2 regions of the Lactiplantibacillus argentoratensis genome follow, and region 2 is predicted to be linked to the other one. Evidence: a T-box and tRNA genes for the amino acid it is inferred to sense, from the RefSeq annotation. Region 2 holds a T-box; the other holds one or more tRNA genes.

Region 1 (9,293 bases), 1.3 Mb from region 2:
CCCGCTATTCTCCATTGACGACGTTAGTCGTCATTGAAACTTGTTCTTTGAAAACTAGATAATATCAAATATATTTTTTCATAATGAAACCGAGAACACCGCGTTTTTTGAGTTTTTTATTGAAGTTTAATTATCGCTAAACTCATTAATCGCATTTACCGTTAGGTAAATGAGGTTAAGTTAACAAGGGCGCATGGTGAATGCCTTGGCACTAGGAGCCGATGAAGGACGGGACTAACACCGATATGCTTCGGGGAGCTGTACGTAAGCTATGATCCGGAGATTTCCGAATGGGGCAACCCAGCAGTTTTAATCAACTGTTACCACTAGATGAATTTATAGTCTAGTTGGAGGTAAACGCTGTGAACTGAAACATCTCATTAGCAGCAGGAATATAAAGAAATTTCGATTCCCTAAGTAGCGGCGAGCGAACGGGGAACAGCCCAAACCAAAGTGCTTGCACTTTGGGGTTGTAGGACTGAACATTTGAGTTACCAAAGAACTTGATAGTCGAAGGATTTGGGAAAATCCGCCATAGATGGTGATAGCCCAGTAGATTAAATCAAATTCTCTCAGTTCAGGATCCTGAGTACGGCGGAACACGTGAAATTCCGTCGGAATCCGGGAGGACCATCTCCCAAGGCTAAATACTACCTAGTGACCGATAGTGAACCAGTACCGTGAGGGAAAGGTGAAAAGCACCCCGGGAGGGGAGTGAAATAGTTCCTGAAACCATGTGCCTACAATAAGTCAGAGCGCGTTAATGCGTGATGGCGTGCCTTTTGTAGAATGAACCGGCGAGTTATGATCCCGTGCAAGGTTAAGACTAAAAAGTCGGAGCCGTAGCGAAAGCGAGTCTGAAATGGGCGATTTTAGTACGAGGTTATAGACCCGAAACCAGGTGACCTATCCATGTCCAGGTTGAAGGTGCGGTAAAACGCACTGGAGGACCGAACCCGTGTAAGTTGAAAATTGCTGGGATGAGGTGTGGATAGCGGTGAAATTCCAAACGAACTTGGAGATAGCTGGTTCTCTCCGAAATAGCTTTAGGGCTAGCCTCGGAATTAGGATCATGGAGGTAGAGCACTATTTGGACTAGGGGCCCGTCTTGGGTTACTGAATTCAGATAAACTCCGAATGCCATTGATTCATATCCGGGAGTCAGACGATGAGTGATAAGATCCACCGTCGAAAGGGGAACAGCCCAGACCATCAGTTAAGGTCCCTAAATGTATGCTAAGTGGAAAAGGATGTGGAGTTGCATAGACAACTAGGATGTTGGCTCAGAAGCAGCCACCATTTAAAGAGTGCGTAATAGCTCACTAGTCGAGTGATCCTGCGCCGAAAATGTACCGGGGCTAAGCATACTACCGAAACCATGGATGCGACCATTAGGTCGCGTGATAGGAGAGCGTTCTAAGGGCGGTGAAGCAAGATCGTGAGGACTTGTGGAGCGCTTAGAAGTGAGAATGCCGGTATGAGTAGCGAAAGATAGGTGAGAATCCTATCCACCGAATGACTAAGGTTTCCTGGGGAAGGCTCGTCCTCCCAGGGTTAGTCGGGACCTAAGTCGAGGCCGAGAGGCGTAGACGATGGATAACAGGTTGAGATTCCTGTACTAGTTAAGTGCGTTTGAGCAATGGAGGGACGCAGGAGGCTAAGATGTGCATTCTGTTGGATTAGAATGTCCAAGCAGTAAGTCTTGTGAAGAGTCAAATGCTTTTCACTTTAAGGACAAGCTGTGATGGGGAGCGAAATTTAGTAGCGAAGCGTCTGATGTCACACTGCCGAGAAAAGCTTCTAGTGAGTACTTAACTACCCGTACCGCAAACCGACACAGGTAGTCGAGGAGAGAATCCTAAGGTGAGCGAGTGAACTCTCGTTAAGGAACTCGGCAAAATGACCCCGTAACTTCGGGAGAAGGGGTGCTGATCGCAAGATCAGCCGCAGTGAATAGGCCCAGGCGACTGTTTATCAAAAACACAGGTCTCTGCAAAATCGTAAGATGACGTATAGGGGCTGACGCCTGCCCGGTGCTGGAAGGTTAAAAGGATGGGTTAGCTTCGGCGAAGCTCAGAATTGAAGCCCCAGTAAACGGCGGCCGTAACTATAACGGTCCTAAGGTAGCGAAATTCCTTGTCGGGTAAGTTCCGACCCGCACGAAAGGCGTAACGATCTGGGCACTGTCTCAACGAGAGACTCGGTGAAATTATATTGTCCGTGAAGATGCGGACTACCCGCGACAGGACGGAAAGACCCCATGGAGCTTTACTGTAGCTTGATATTGAGTGTTTGTACAGCTTGTACAGGATAGGTAGGAGCCATAGAAACCGGAACGCTAGTTTCGGTGGAGGCGTTGGTGGGATACTACCCTCGCTGTATGACCACTCTAACCCGCACCACTAATCGTGGTGGGAGACAGTGTCAGGTGGGCAGTTTGACTGGGGCGGTCGCCTCCTAAAAAGTAACGGAGGCGCCCAAAGGTTCCCTCAGAATGGTTGGAAATCATTCGCAGAGTGTAAAGGCACAAGGGAGCTTGACTGCGAGACAGACAGGTCGAGCAGGGACGAAAGTCGGGCTTAGTGATCCGGTGGTACCGTATGGAAGGGCCATCGCTCAACGGATAAAAGCTACCCTGGGGATAACAGGCTTATCTCCCCCAAGAGTCCACATCGACGGGGAGGTTTGGCACCTCGATGTCGGCTCATCGCATCCTGGGGCTGTAGTCGGTCCCAAGGGTTGGGCTGTTCGCCCATTAAAGCGGTACGCGAGCTGGGTTCAGAACGTCGTGAGACAGTTCGGTCCCTATCCGTCGCGGGCGTAGGAAATTTGAGAGGACCTGTCCTTAGTACGAGAGGACCGGGATGGACATACCTCTGGTGTACCAGTTGTGCCGCCAGGCGCATCGCTGGGTAGCTACGTATGGATGTGATAAACGCTGAAAGCATCTAAGTGTGAAACACACCTCGAGATGAGATTTCCCATTCCTTTATGGAAGTAAGACCCCTGAAAGATGATCAGGTAGATAGGTTAGAAGTGGCAGTGCGGTGACGCATGAAGCGGACTAATACTAATCGGTCGAGGACTTAACCAAGTAATTGGTGTTCCGGTTCATATGAAGATATTTGATATTGTCTAGTTTTGAGAGCACAAGTTTCTCAATAGTGTGGTGACGATGGCGAGAAGGATACACCTGTTCCCATGTCGAACACAGAAGTTAAGCTTCTTAGCGCCGAGAGTAGTTGGGGGATCGCTCCCTGCGAGGGTAGGACGTTGCCATGCGATTATTCCGACATAGCTCAGTTGGTAGAGCGCTTGACTGTTAATCAAGATGTCGACGGTTCGAGCCCGCCTGTCGGAGTTATCTACGGTAAGCCATGGAGAGTTGTCCGAGTGGCTGAAGGAGCAGCATTGGAAATGCTGTAAACGGGTTATACCTGTTTCAAGGGTTCGAATCCCTTACTCTCCGTTAGTTAGATATAATAAATATGACCCCTTGGTCAAGTGGTTTAAGACACTGCCCTTTCACGGCAGTAACATGGGTTCGAATCCCGTAGGGGTCATTATGGAGGATTAGCTCAGTTGGGAGAGCGTCTGCCTTACAAGCAGAGGGTCACAGGTTCGAGCCCTGTATCCTCCATCTGATGAGAGTTACTCATCAATAATTTAATAGACTCCATCATGAAGAATGATATGGCTCGGTAGCTCAGTCGGTAGAGCAATGGATTGAAGCTCCATGTGTCGGCGGTTCGATTCCGTCCCGCGCCATTTATGGAGGGGTAGCGAAGTCTGGCTAAACGCGGCGGACTGTAAATCCGCTCCTTCGGGTTCGGTGGTTCGAATCCACTCCCCTCCATTCTTTATAGGGATATAGTTTAATGGTAGAACAACGGTCTCCAAAACCGTCGGTGTGGGTTCAACTCCTACTATCCCTGCCATGATGGCGGTAGTGGCGAAGTGGTTAACGCACCGGATTGTGGCTCCGGCACGCGTGGGTTCGATTCCCACCTACCGCCCTTTGATTGGGTTATAGCCAAGTGGTAAGGCAATGGACTTTGACTCCATCATGCGCTGGTTCGAATCCAGCTAACCCAGTTGGGTTTGGGCAATAAATGATGGCGGTATAGCCAAGTGGTAAGGCAGAGGTCTGCAAAACCTTCATCACCGGTTCAAATCCGGTTACCGCCTTTCCTGAAAAGGTTATAATCCTGATCAGATTTATGTTCCATCTAGTTATTATTTTGCCGGCGTGGCGGAATTGGCAGACGCGCTGGACTCAAAATCCAGTTCCCGTTGAGGGAGTATCGGTTCGACCCCGATCGCCGGTACTAAGAGGTTTTCAGGAAGCTCTAAGTACCTTTAAGAAGTCGTTATATCGTTGATATAACGGCTTTTTTGTATTCTTAGAATCATGCGAAAATAGGCAAAATGATTTTTGGGTGAACTTTCCAATTGCAAAGAATAAATTTACAATATTAGCATTGCATGAATATGAACGTAGAAATAGTCTCGTAAGCATCGAAAAGCCCTGTATTAGCATAAATCATGCTAACATAGGGCTTTTCATATTATGGTAGGTCTTTAAAACGAATCCATCCATCTAAAACTTGCTCGTTGCACTCGGTGATAACTGAAGTAGTTGGTTTAAGTCCATGGTGCTTGTTCTGCTTTGTGACTCGCTAGTGAGTTGTAATGTGTTTCTGAACCGCAGCTAGTCAAATAATGGTAACGGTGCCAAAAAATCGATATCTGTTCGTTCGCTGGCGGCGCCTTCTGCTAAAATTGCCATCTGCTTGACCACTTGGGCGCCAGCTTGGTGTAGGAGGGCGTTGGCGGCGTTTAACGAGCCCCCAGTGCTAATGACGTCGTCGATAATGATGACGCGCTTATGATTGATCAGTGCGGCGTCAGTACCGTCTAAAACTAGCTGTTGTGGGGTACTGGTCGTAATCGCCGCTACCGGCTCACTAAGCGGGTATTGCATGTAGTCCTTACGATTCTTACGTAAAACGATAAAGCGGGGGTGGTTCGTGGCCTGGCTTAGCGCCTGGGCTAGCGGAATGCCCTTACTTTCCATCGTGACTAGATAATCGAATTCAATGGTGCTTAGCCGCTGACTGAGTTGACGGGCGGCATAGTCAGTTAATTCCGCGTCGCCCAATAGGACGAAAGAAGCGATGCTGGTCGTGGCGTTTAAACGAATCAATGGTAACTGACGTGTTAGTGCTCCTAATGTTAACTGATAAGTTTGCATATTTATAACCCCAATCCAATTAATGGCAATCCAAATTTTAGTAGTGCTCCGGTCATTAGCCCTGCAAATGGATCGACAAGGGCGGTCACGACGAGGGTCACACCGGCAACAGTGTTTAACGAGCCATGCAGGGCGGTGGCGGCATTCTCCGGGAAAATGACAATGGTTCCTAAGATGAACAGAAAACCGGCAATCGCACTGCTAGGGACGACTTTCCCGAGTTTCGGCAGCCATCCTAGTAGAAGAATCAGCATCATGATCAACATCATTAGGATACCCGCAATTACTGGTTCAGGTGCGCTGGCCGTCGCAGAAATAATCGTTTCGACTGGTGCACCGCCCAGCAGGCTAGTTCCTAGGTCTGCTAATGCCTGACTACTAGTCAGTAGATTTAGATTGACCGGGTTGGGGTGCCGTCCCGTCATTTGGCCAGTAATTAGGCCATACGAGAGGTTAGCGCCGATATTAAGACAAGCTAGACTTAGCGCACCTCGCATGATTTTAAAACTGAACTGTGGTCTGACAAATTGTAATTTGCGGGTCGTCACGTGTTCCGGTAGTGTGACGCGATAATGCGTCGTCGCTGCGTAACAGCTGGTCCCAATCACTGATACGGCAATTGTCCATACTAAATCTTTGCTGATCAAATAAGTCGTAGCCGCCAAGCCGATTGACAGCCAGCCAAATCGAGGCTGTTCATGCGCCATTTGTAATGCGATTTTAGCCAACATTAACCCGACGCCCGCCATCATTGCTGCCATAAGCTGATTGCCCAGGCTGTGAACAATGAGCGGCAGAGTGCCAGTCAGGCCAATCACGAACATTAGACTCGCACCTAAAAAGATGATCGACGACCGTTCGCGTAAATTATGTCCCAGATGCCCGACTAGTGCGAGGGACTCCGCTTGAAATGAAACCGGTGCAACGGAACCAGCCACTCCGTTGATCAAACCAACTAATCCAAATGAGAATGCAGTCGGAAAGACCGCAAAGCCAAGACTCATCGCCATAATTCCTTGTGGGATCCCGTTCAAAACGACCCCGATTGCTGCCAATAGATCCGCCAACCAATGCATATTAATACCGCCTTTTTTGTTTATACGAATAATATACGACTGATTAGGGTTTAAATCCAGCAAATTTAGGACAAAGTCAGAATAATATTGTTTGTTAACTATTTATAGTTCGTGTTTTCACGAATCACGATTAGTTGGCGCACGCTCGCAAATGGGGTATACTTAGTGCTAATTAGTGAAGGAGGGGTGGCACCATGCCAACGATTAAAGATTATTACTTGCCAAAGCGGCCAACATTATTATTTTCGTTGCATCCAGAACCAACACAAGCGATTATCAATGGCACCAAGATTCTGGAATATCGTCGGCGTTTTTTTGCACGTCCGTTTCAAGCATTTGTCTATACGACAGGGGCTAATGGGGGAATTCAACTCTTTTTGCATTGTGATCAGGGCCTGCAACTCGTGCCTGAACAATTAGCGCTTGTGGGCGCATTGTTACAGCATGACGCGCCCACAACCACCGCGGCTTATTTTGAAGGAGCTAAAGTCGGATTGGCGTTACCGATTACGGCTTTTACAACCTTACCTAACATTCCGTTGGCACAGTTACGTCGTCAGTTTGAAAACTTTGTTACGCCGCGGAGTTACGTCTTCTTAGATCAGCCTGACCGGCAAGCACAGTTGGATTGGCTATTAACGCAACCCTGTGAGTCGCTAACTATTTTGGACTGGCGCAAACGGTATGCAGCACTGGCGACTTTGTTACAAAAATGAAGCCAAGCTTGTCTTAATCGGGCTGCAACTAGTGCGCCGGTTATAAGAATCAAACAGCCACTCGTTGTGTATTTGCTGAGCAAAAGGACTTAGCTGTGACAACTGCCGCAAACGAGTAGTCATTTAGCATGACTGATTGGATTTGATCGTAAAAAAAGAACCCGCCACAAGTGGTCAGGTTCAGAGATTAATTACAGCATTTTTTCATAGACATAGCAAACGTCATCGACATGGTAGACACCGACCATTTCGCCAACTCGCTTGAAGTTCATCTTTGCGATCAGGTGTTGCATCGCTTGATTGTCGGCGTGCGTATCGATACGGATGCTCTTGATTTCAGGATGATCCGCAGCAATATGAGCGATGATTTTTTCGAATAATTGAGTGGCATAACCATGCCCCGCATGGCTAGAATGAATCGCGACTCGGTGAATCACGACATAAGGTGCCGTGGTATTTAACCATTCGGCCTTCGCAGTATCATAAGTTTCGTCTGGTGATGGTACGACAGCGACAGCACCGACCGTTGCGTTGTCGTCGGCATTGAATAAGTATGCTGATCCTTGCATGATGTCGGCCGTGATTTGTTTGCGCGACGGGTAATCGCCTTGCCACTGGTTGACCCCAGCTTCAGCAAGTTGATTCCGCCCGTCACTCAGAATGTCGATGATCGTATCGAGATCATCGAGGGTCGCTTTTTTAAAGTACATAATTCTAGCTCCTCTCTTGAACAGTGATTGCCGCCGAAGCAGTAATCGACTTTTAAAAGTATACAGAATTTCTAGAAAAATGAAACTATTTTCTCCCGATTCTTAGGAGATTTTCAGTGACGATTTTCAAGTAAAATCTTGCGCGCTTCTTGAGCCATGTCATGTTGCGTATTATATGCCGCGACCGCACTCGGTGCGTACTGGTAAGCATTAGTCCGTAAAGTTTGTTCATAGAATTCGAAGTAGGGTAAGTGGGTGTTGTGTGCAATCGTGATTGCCCGCTGCCAATCGAAATCCACGGCGCGGTAATCAACATGCTGAAGACCAGTCTCGTCAATCGTCAGGAGCAAGTAATTAGCACGTGGTTGACGTAGGTGGGAGTTAACAGCAGTCGGGAGACCAACCGTCCCGGCGTTTAGAATCAGCTGGCCCGTGGTCGCGTAGCGCATGATGGGCTGGTGCGTGTGCGCGTAGATGACGATATCGACATCGCCTTCAGCGGCTTGGTCAAAGTTCGCCTGATTGGCAGTCGGCGCGAGCGCGTGTCCACTAGCGACGGTCGGTAAAACGTGCTGAAGACGGATAGTTAACGGGCCAACGTGTTTGATGACTGTCATTGGTAAGTTCAGTAACCGTTCAAAGTGTGTCGAACTCAGTTGGCGCCGATCAAAAGCGGTGAGAACCGTTGCCATAATTTGTTTGGGCTTGGTGAACGTGTTGGGATTGGCGGCCATTACTTTTTGGTAGTTTTCCTCGTGATTTCCGAGAACGTAGGCAGTGGGGTGAACGCGGTCAAGTAAGGTGAGACAGCGCTCCGATTCTGGGCCGCGGACGGTCATGTCACCCACTGTCCAGTATTCATCAACATTTTGAGTTTGGGCATCTGCTAAGACTGCTTCGAGTGCAGTGGCGTTACCGTGAACGTCAGATAGGACTGCAATTTTTACCATGTTGAGATGCTTCCTTTCTACTATGTAATCTAAATTTTGGTGAGATGTTTTATTCTGGTAAACGTGGGTTTTAAAAATTTATGAATGTAACCACTATGAAAAGCCATCGTAACTTTTATCTGTTATAATGGGTATGAAACGAAGTAATATATAGCACGTATATTCAAGCCAATTCGTTTCGTGCCGTGGTTATCCTTGCGATAATCACGGTTTTTATTTTACCATAGTGCCTTATGATTAGTTTGGTTGGTATCATTTAATTGTATCAGTGCATGGAATGCGGGTGGGTTACCACACATGTAATTGCCCAGAGTTCAAGGTGACTTACATATGGTGTGATATTGTTTAAACTGAATGGATTGCTTCTAAATATAGTGATTAAACTAATTGTTTGTGAAAGAGGTTTTGGATAAATGATGACACCTTACAAAAAAGTTAACGTAACGGATTCGCCTCGACTAAAGCTGGCAATTAATTTGACTAGTGTTTTGTTGTTTTTTCAATGTTATTTAGTAATATGATTCGAGCCAGCACCATTGATATTGGGCATGTAGCTTGGCTAAAATGGTCATTTTAGCAATTGGGAC
Region 2 (9,293 bases):
CCAGAAGTGATAGCCGAAGCCATCTTTCAAACTCGGACCATGCGGTCCAAGTTGTTATGCGGTATTAGCATCTGTTTCCAGGTGTTATCCCCCGCTTCTGGGCAGGTTTCCCACGTGTTACTCACCAGTTCGCCACTCACTCAAATGTAAATCATGATGCAAGCACCAATCAATACCAGAGTTCGTTCGACTTGCATGTATTAGGCACGCCGCCAGCGTTCGTCCTGAGCCAGGATCAAACTCTCAAATTAATGATGAGTTCTAAAAAGCTCATTTAATGTTGTACTAAAATTTATTTGCTAGCGAATTGACTTCGCAAATGTTTGCTCTTGATTCAAAATCAAGAGACCCTACACATTTGATTCGTCGAAACTTTGTTCAGTTTTCAAAGATCTAATTCCGTGTGTTAATCGCTTAACACAACTTAATCATCATAACATCTTAATCAATATCTTGTCAACAACTTTTTTTAAGAAGTAACTTGATTAATTTGTCGTGGTTGCCGTTGCGACAACAGAAACTATCTTACCAATTACTGAAGAAGTTGTCAACAACTAATTTCAATAATTATTTGATGATGAATTGCATCTGCCGTAGCAGCAACGTTTACTAATATACCAGCCGACCACGAAACTGTCAACAAATAATTCAATATTTTTTCATTTTTATGAAAACCCAGCTGTCCAGTGTCGAAAAATTACACAATTGCTACATTATAGGTCAGCAATTCCCCTCCTGCGAAATTGGCCAACCTCCCAGACTTGTCAGCCACCATACTGCGGTACACACCCACCACAATATAAAAAGCGCCCGCCTAAAATCTAGCGAGCACTTAATTTAACCGAATAACAAATCACATCTAATTTTACATGTTCAAGTGGCCCTTAACAATTGGACGAATACCAGCAACAATTGGAAACGCCAGGATACCACCAACTACGGCCTGAACTAAATTAGTCGGCACACCAACTAGCCCCGCTGCCATCGTATACAACAATGAATCTGATAAAAAGTAGCCGACAACCATAACCACCGCTGCCGTGATAATTGCCGCAATCTGCCGACCATGCGATTTACCAGCACCAAGATACCCTGCTAGCCCACCTTCTAAGCCATGAACAAGTAGCGAGAAGAACATATACTGTGGGTATCCCAGCAACAGATCCAACAATAGCCCACTGGCGCCACCAACAATGACACCACCACGCCAGCCAAAAATCAGTGCTGCAATAAAGATTCCCGCATCACATAAATTAATATAACCATGCGTCATCGGGATTGGAATATGGAAAAAGATAGAAATAACAACATTAAGTGCAATCAACATTCCTAAGATTGCAATCGTACGCGTATTAAATTTAACCCCCACCAAAACTTTCATCTCCTCAATTGATTCTCATCTGGCCATGATCACACCTTGTTAGTGCAACCAAAGTAAAGTTTACACCAGTTCCTACTTACGATAATAATAAAAAGACTGGGCCACACCGGGTCCAGTCTACTTGCTAAATTAATTTACTTAACGTGTGCCAAGAAGTAACGTTTCTTACCCCGACGGACAATGACAAATTTGCCATTAAAAGCAGCTGATGGATCAATCTCGGCATCAACATCCGTCACCTTTTCACCATTGATACGAATCGCACCGTTTTTGATATCTTCCCGTGCTTGACGCCGTGAAGGTTCGAATTTTGTGGCGTCAACCAACCACAAAACAATATTCTGCTTTTCAGCAGAGACGTCGGCTGATGGCACCCCTTTGAATCCTTGTTCGATTTCGTCTGCTGTTAAACTTTGAACATCACCAGTAAACAACGCCTTAGTAATATTTTCAGCTTCAACTACCGCCTGCTTACCATGAACAAATTCCGTGACTTCTTCAGCTAACCGCCGTTGTGCTTCCCGTTTTTCAGGTGCAGTCTTCACTGTTTCGGCTAGGCGGTCAATTTCTTCATGACTTAAGAACGTGAAGTACTTGAGATATTTGACGACATCCCGATCATCCTGGTTGATCCAGAATTGATAAAATTCATATGGTGATGTCCGCTCAGGGTTTAACCACACGGCCCCACCAGCAGTCTTGCCGAACTTAGTCCCATCCGCCTTCAACAATAATGGGATCGTCAACCCGTAAGCCTTGGCGTCATTACCTTCTAAGCGGTGAATCAAATCCGTCCCCGCCGTGATGTTGCCCCACTGATCGGCCCCACCAATCTGGAGTTGCACGTGTTCAGCCCGGTACAAGTGTAAGAAGTCAACTGATTGTAAGATTTGGTACGTGAATTCAGTGTATGAAATTCCGACCTCCAACCGGCTAGCCACAACTTCTTTGTTCAGCATCGTGTTCACACTGAACAACTTACCATAATCGCGTAAGAAATCTAGTAATGAAATTTTGGATAACCAATCATAGTTATTTACAATCGAAAAGTTTTCGTCATGACCAAACAACTTGTACATCTGAGCACTTAAGCCATCCTGATTATGCTTCACTTGATCCATGGTCTGTAACTTACGTTCTGAGTTCTTACCAGACGGATCACCGATAGCACCGGTCCCACCACCAACTACAACGTAGGGATGGTGACCAGCCAACTGGAATCGTTTGAGAATCATGAAGGGAATCAAATGCCCAATATGCATACTATCCCCGGTTGGATCAATCCCACAGTATAGTGAGACGGATTGGTTTTCGGTAAGTTCCTTTAACCCGGCCTCATCCGTTTGTTGGTTAATGGCACCACGCCATTTTAAATCGTCGATAATGTTCATGTTAGTCCTCCTTGTGATTGTCGCTGGACAAAAAAACTCGTCCCTGTCATCAAAACAGGGACGAGTTTTCCGCGTTACCACCCAAGTTATCACCAAATGTGATCGCTCATTGATTAGTAACGGATATCATCCGGCCAATGGCAGTTCACGTTATGTAATTCATCCTTGACCACAGCTCGGTTCGCACCACCCACCGAGTCGCTAGACTGTTGGGTCAACGACTACTAATTAACGATCACTACTTTTTAATTATTATCTAACATCATAAGCACTCCACGGACAAAAGTCAATCCTATTTTCCGTCGAAACACCGCATTGACGGCCACTGGCTAGCTGAGGGCGTTCAGTACGGAAACGCGGCTAGCATCGCCGCTCCGATTACGTCCAAGCGCCCACTGCTTATTTACTGATCTTCCGAGTAAACGCCTAATTTTTAGCATTCGCCGCAATTTTAATGACCGTATTGGCTTGTTGGCCTTGAACCTTAGCAACCTGCTTGCCGTTTTGCCACTGAACTGAGTTAGCCTGTCCGTTTTGTGGTGTATCGTATACCGTGACAGCGCCACTGGTGACATTCTTGCTTGTTAAATCTTGCTTTTGAATCTGATTATTGACCTGATTAGCAAACTTAGTTGGATTACCGGCAACGTCCTGCGTATTGGCAATCGTTGTCACTGACCAGCTACCCGTGTTCCAATGAACATACACTTTGCCCATCGTCCCTTGGACCGTCGCTGCCGTACCTGAATTAAGCGTCGTACGCTGACCTTGCGTATTCGCTAAATAATCGACTTGGTTACTAGCATCGCTTTTCGTATTGTAGTTCGTCTGCTGATAGGTCGCAGTCGTCGAACTAGTCCCAGCTTTGGCGTACTTCACCCGGTAATTACCCTTTGTCCCGCTTGCGCTGATAGCCTTGACTGTTTGATTAGTTGCCTTGACGCTCGTAGGTGCTGCTGTCTGGCTAACCAAACTAACATTGTCTGAAGCCGCGTGTAGTACGTTCGTTACTGAAGGTACGGCAACGATTCCAACCACCAACATCCCAGTTGCCGTGGCGATTCCCAACTGAATTTTGCGCTTAAAGTTCATGAAAAATGTCCTCCTAATTTCTACAACAAATGACCGATTTTACTTAACCATTAATAACCTTTGCTACCATGATAATGAGAACCGAGTGACAGCCATGCCATCAGCTAAGTCCTCGCTTGTCCCGGGAAGTATTATGTACGGGACGTGTGTGTGTGAATCGTCGAACTGGCCGACGTGCTTCACGGTGAAACGTTGACTGCTGGCGCTGCACCGTTACTCGTGGTGCGTGCCGTTGGAATTGATTACGCCTTATTCTTCGCTGTCCCAGCAACCGTTGACGCCGTGTGCCCCCTTGCCGTGTCCGGCCTTTAAAACGAGCCACCCGGTTTGTTCGATTTCTTTGCCCGCGTTGGCTACGCTTTATTACCCTGGCCGTGTTCAGCTTAAACTTAGTACCTTTACGCCGCGTCACTTTAAGTTTTACCACTTTGGGCGGCGTCGCTTGATGCCAAATGACGCGGTGTCGAATTACCTTACGATGGTTAACGCTAATTGTGCGCGATGCCCGCCGCTTGACCCGCCAATGTGTCTTTTGGTTGGTCGCCAGCCGGTGCTCCGGCTGAATCTTAACAACCGGCTGAACCTGGGGCCGTGCTTGCGATTGAGCGAGTGGCTGTGCTTGGACTACGACTGACGGCTTTATGGCGGCAACTGGTTGGGTCGCTCGTCCTCGTCCGTCCCATTGATTGCGGGCGGGCGCTGTCAACCGGCGATGGCGGACAACTTTTAGTCTCGGTTGGGTGTTACTCGTAACAACGCGTGCAACACGGTCCGTCCCCAGCCACCACGAAACGGGATGAACGCTTGTAATCACCCGACTATTATCAACTGGCGCAGCTAGCCCAGCTAAGTGATAACGATCTGTATACTGCCACAACGCAGCCGGAACGATCGGCGGGTTGGGTGTTAGCGCTCCAATCCACTGGGCGTCGAACCGTTGCCGCGCTTGGTTGGCATACGTTAGTGCGAACGAAGCGTACGAATAAAAAATCAGTTTCTTATTGGTCAACGCCCGCATTTCGTGATACCAAGCCGCAACGGCTGCATTGGTTGAGCCGGAGCGGACCGTATTAACTTCAAAATCCAAGGCATAAAAACGAGCAGCCTTATTAGACCGCGCATAAAACGCCTGGGCTTCACGGCGCGCACTGACGGCATCCGTAAACTGCGAAAAATCATACTCACCAAACGGGATGCCATAGCGAACATATAATGCCGTATTATTTGCTGCATCCCGGTCAACATAATTCAAACCATACTGACGGCGATTGATCACAAATAGCACTTGCGACTTCATCGCCTGCACCTGACTTGGGCTGAGCTGTCCTTGCCACTCGGAAATATCAACCACCGCGTGTCCCTGTGCTTGAACATTAATTTGCATACCAAGTGTGGCGACCACAACCGTTCCAACTAACCAACTGAGCTTTTTAATCCCCATCATGCGGTCCCTCTCCCCATATTGTGCTCCGCAATTAAAAAAATTATCATTATAAGTTGCTAGTAATCCCCACAATTACAAACAACTAAACTGTTAAAACCAGTTTATGACGTACCCATAACTTTAACATTCTTATACTACCAATGATAGGTCATTTTCGATGGGTTGCGGCGTCAATTCGATTTCAATTCAGTTACAGCTTGTTAACAAAGCTTCGCCCCTTTATGGTTAATATTATGAACAACTCCGGAAAGGCTGATATTTGGATTACAGTTTGGTTACAACAGTTTCGCAATCACCCATTCTCAAACTAATTTGCGGCAGCCAAACTGCCCGTATTACCGGGCATCGCCCTCATTTCATTCGCAAGCGCCGCTACAAAAAAAACAACTAACCCTCATCAAGATTTTGGCTCATCTTGACCAAGATTAGTTGCTTAAACTAATTGGTTCACAATAGCATGTTGTTAACTAACTAATGTGGTAACGTCAGAACAATGGCTTGCTTGCCCATCTGATTATAAGCAGCCTCAAAATTCTTCCAGCTGACTGCCTGCTGTTTTTCTCCGTACGGATTGTTAACATAAATCAACTTTTTAGTCCGGTTAAAGCCAACAATGACCACGCTGTGCATATCATAAGTCACTTTAACGGAGCCCTGTGGTGTCTGCCAAGTTTGCATCGTGCTGACCGGTGCAAACGAAGCAGTCGTAATCGTCCAAACGGGCCGGCCCTGTTCTAACTGTTCAATCACAGTATCAAAGTTTGACCCAGTTAAGTCCTTCACATGGCTCGTCTCAGTTTTCGCCAATTTATAGATTGGTTTATGATAAACACCTAACCCAGGATTGTTACCAGTAATATCCCCAACAAACCCATATTCTGGATTACCATGTTCGCCATCACTATAAGTGAGTGGTACACTCGTAATCTTTGCCGCCAATTCATTCTTGGTGACATTAATATGCGCGTAATTCATCAACATCGTCAGCGATGTGACCTCACAACCATTATATAAACGTGGTGTTGTCATTTGATTCACTAGCGGGACGTCCAACTTGACCTGATTGACCGACTTGGGCTTCGTTTGGGAACTAGACTTAGCTGCATCCGTTTGTTTAGTTGTAAACGATGCATCAATCCAGTCAGAAACTTGTGTGCTTGTAAATCCAATGACCCCCAAAAGCACCATGGCAATTATGATCAGCGTCCATGACCGGCGCCGCTTCCGTAAATGTCTTGGCATTTGTTACCATCCGTTTCTCTTTTAATTTGATTGACTACTTTACTAACATACTATGTAGTATCATACCATGGACGAATCAATAATACACCTTTACAATCTTAAAAAAAAGACTTGTATAATCAGCCGTAAGTCAATGCTGACAAGGATTAAGGTTAGCCTGGTTAATCATTAAGCAACACACTGCTTTAATCAGTTTATTGATATATTAGTAACCTTATTATCAATTTGTTAAATTAGCCCTGACCGTTACTTAGATTATAATTGAGATTGTCTGGCCGAGGCTGGCTTTTCCCAAAATGGCCTTGAATATTCGTTATTTGCCGATGAAGCCACCTTTCCTAATTCTGGGCACCTTCTTTATTTTATGAAGCACCGAGTCCTTGTTTTCAAAACAGCATTAAATTGGCCCCGGCAAATCCGTTGCGTCCTTAATTATCTGTCATCCGTTTCAAGCCTAGTGGCATCCAAAGATGTAACTTCTAATCAGCTTTAGAAAATTTTATGTTGATTAAAGCGCTTTCTTTATTACAATAGTAGTAAAAGTAGTTAAATCTTATGGTTAATTGTGAAAGGACCTGACCGGCATGGCTAATTCTGAAGACCAAATGGATAAACACTTACAATCCGCAATATTCGGGGCCCCTGTACTACATCCGGATGAACAACACCGTAACCTTGGCACGTTTCACGAACGAATCGATGTGGGCATTACTTTCACCCAAGCACTCATGCGTGACTACTCAACCGAACTAAAAAGTGAAATGGTGGCCCATCCTGATTACCAGTTACTCTTACATGGCTTACTAGATGAAGACATCCTGAATCGCTACGTTAAACTAGCCAACCAGCAGCACATCAGGTTTGCGATTCGAAATGACCTCATGTACCAGCACACACCTACGAGCCTCGCCATCGCCCTAGTCGCCAACTGTGCCATCACGCCACCGACAATCGATATCGATGAACGTTTTCCCGTTCCGCCACTTAACACAACTACCGATTGGTCGCACGACGTCCTCATCGATCACATTCACCGTCATCTGGAACGCAATCGTCAACTCTTCAGCATCAAACACCACTTAATCTAACCGGTGTCTTACTTTGACATCTATTGTGCGTGTTGGCGTGAATTATGGTTAAAACGGACTACTTTTTAAATCAAAAGCAACCAGCTTAGGCCCGCTGGAAAAAAGTCGAGTAAGCATAAAATTGCCTAGTTGACGCGTCCTACGCCGACTTCCAGGCATTTCGGCCAATTGCTGGAACGCGGTGGACACAGATTTAAGCCGCAGACCATGTCTTAAATACTGGTCTTCCACTAACCAAGCCAAGGACACTTGCTAAATGGAATTTCACCGCTGAGCATTGGCCGAAACGCCTTCCAGTCGGGATAGTGTTCGAATGGCGGACATGTGCGGACCCAACTTTTGGTGAATTCGTCATTGTTTTTCATAAACAATAACTTTGTCAATCAACTGTCAGACTGAAAGTGATATTGAGATAGCTCACTAATCCTGAATTGGTGTAGTAAGATGTAATCTCTCGACAAAGTGCTAATGCACCTAACACTTTGTTTGAAGTTCCAGTATCAAAATAGCCAACGATAGATTGTGCTAAGTTCGGTGGTCGTTCATCAGCCATTCGAGCGGCTTCAACCCGTGGCCCCTCACAGGCTTGAGACTGGAGGGGCTGGGTGACAATGCTCAGTAGCCAAATTATTCTTAGTCGGAAGTGGGTTGCTTCTGGCTTAGAATAAGACTCGTATTTGAGATGACGCGGGTTGGGCGTTAGCTCAAATCGACGTCGGCTGCGTTCCAGCAATTGGCACCCAGCCCCGGAGGTCGGCATAGGACGCGCACCGGCTGACGGAAAACAATCCAGTTAAACAGTCCGTTTTAACCATATTTAATGCCAATCTCTCAAATCGATGCATTATACACAAAGCCACCAACTTAAAATGATCAGCTTTCACTGATTGTCCTAAGTTGGTGGCTTTTACTTTATCAATCAAAAGACTTAATTGACTTCACCATTGGCCCACTAGTTAAAATAATTGCATCACGCTAATTACGATTGGTGGCACTAGCAAGGCTGGTAATAGGTTCAACGTACTGAATTGCTTGATTTTCAACATGCCTAAGCCGGATGCTAGAATCAAGATACCACCAACAATGGTAATTTCATTCAGTAACGCTGCACTCAATGCACCTTTCAAAATTAATGCTAAAACATACAGGCTCCCCTGCCAACAAAATAAGACGCCCGCCGCAATCGCGATGCCAAATCCGAAAGTGGATGCTAATACGATCGACGTGATGCCATCTAACATGCCATTCGTAAATAAAAAGGTGTAATCATGCTTTAAGGCTGCCTCAATCGGCCCCAAAATCGATAACGATCCAATACAGTACAGTAACACCGCAGTCGCTAGGCCTTCCGCTAAGTTGCCACCCGCCAAACGGCCCACCCAGCGGTCAAAATTCCCTTGAATATCCAAAGCTTGACCAATTAATCCACCAATCGCCAAGCTCACAATAAAAAGCACCGGGTACTTACTCTGCGGCATCCGTTGCACGACCGCATTAATGCCGATGACACAAGCCGCCAGCCCTAACGCTTGTAATAATATCGCATGGTAGGCCGGTTTGATTCCTTTCTTAAAAATACTGCCGACTAAGCACCCGGCTAAAATCATACTCGTATTAAAAATCGTCCCAATCATATCGCCACTCCTAATCAATAG

What was found. The T-box of region 2 lies ahead of tyrS (tyrosine--tRNA ligase). A T-box ahead of a tRNA ligase gene usually reads a tRNA of that ligase, here a tRNA-Tyr.
Region 1: it encodes a tRNA-Tyr, which carries the amino acid that the T-box ahead of tyrS (tyrosine--tRNA ligase) is inferred to sense. The anticodon was not compared.

Annotation. Positions count from the first base shown of each region.
Region 1 is NZ_CP147647.1:1,051,356-1,060,648, forward strand. It holds tRNA gene V7R88_RS04870 (tRNA-Ala) at 1-14, shown strand, start outside; rRNA gene V7R88_RS04875 (23S ribosomal RNA) at 174-3,094, shown strand; rRNA gene rrf (5S ribosomal RNA) at 3,166-3,282, shown strand; tRNA gene V7R88_RS04885 (tRNA-Asn) at 3,289-3,361, shown strand; tRNA gene V7R88_RS04890 (tRNA-Ser) at 3,380-3,469, shown strand; tRNA gene V7R88_RS04895 (tRNA-Glu) at 3,491-3,563, shown strand; tRNA gene V7R88_RS04900 (tRNA-Val) at 3,568-3,640, shown strand; tRNA gene V7R88_RS04905 (tRNA-Phe) at 3,696-3,768, shown strand; tRNA gene V7R88_RS04910 (tRNA-Tyr) at 3,774-3,856, shown strand; tRNA gene V7R88_RS04915 (tRNA-Trp) at 3,865-3,938, shown strand; tRNA gene V7R88_RS04920 (tRNA-His) at 3,944-4,016, shown strand; tRNA gene V7R88_RS04925 (tRNA-Gln) at 4,024-4,095, shown strand; tRNA gene V7R88_RS04930 (tRNA-Cys) at 4,118-4,188, shown strand; tRNA gene V7R88_RS04935 (tRNA-Leu) at 4,244-4,328, shown strand; gene V7R88_RS04940 (phosphoribosyltransferase family protein) at 4,712-5,254, opposite strand; gene V7R88_RS04945 (guanine permease) at 5,257-6,330, opposite strand; gene V7R88_RS04950 (hypothetical protein) at 6,525-7,046, shown strand; gene V7R88_RS04955 (GNAT family N-acetyltransferase) at 7,238-7,756, opposite strand; gene V7R88_RS04960 (metallophosphoesterase family protein) at 7,870-8,706, opposite strand.
Region 2 is NZ_CP147647.1:2,349,187-2,358,479, forward strand. It holds rRNA gene V7R88_RS11340 (16S ribosomal RNA) at 1-251, opposite strand, end outside; gene V7R88_RS11345 (ECF transporter S component) at 866-1,381, opposite strand; gene tyrS (tyrosine--tRNA ligase) at 1,516-2,772, opposite strand; T-box leader at 2,826-3,020, opposite strand; gene V7R88_RS11355 (hypothetical protein) at 3,199-3,864, opposite strand; gene V7R88_RS11360 (GH25 family lysozyme) at 3,965-5,305, opposite strand; gene V7R88_RS11365 (C39 family peptidase) at 5,780-6,550, opposite strand; gene V7R88_RS11370 (YueI family protein) at 7,135-7,638, shown strand; gene V7R88_RS11375 (hypothetical protein) at 8,018-8,191, opposite strand; gene V7R88_RS11380 (DUF554 domain-containing protein) at 8,595-9,272, opposite strand.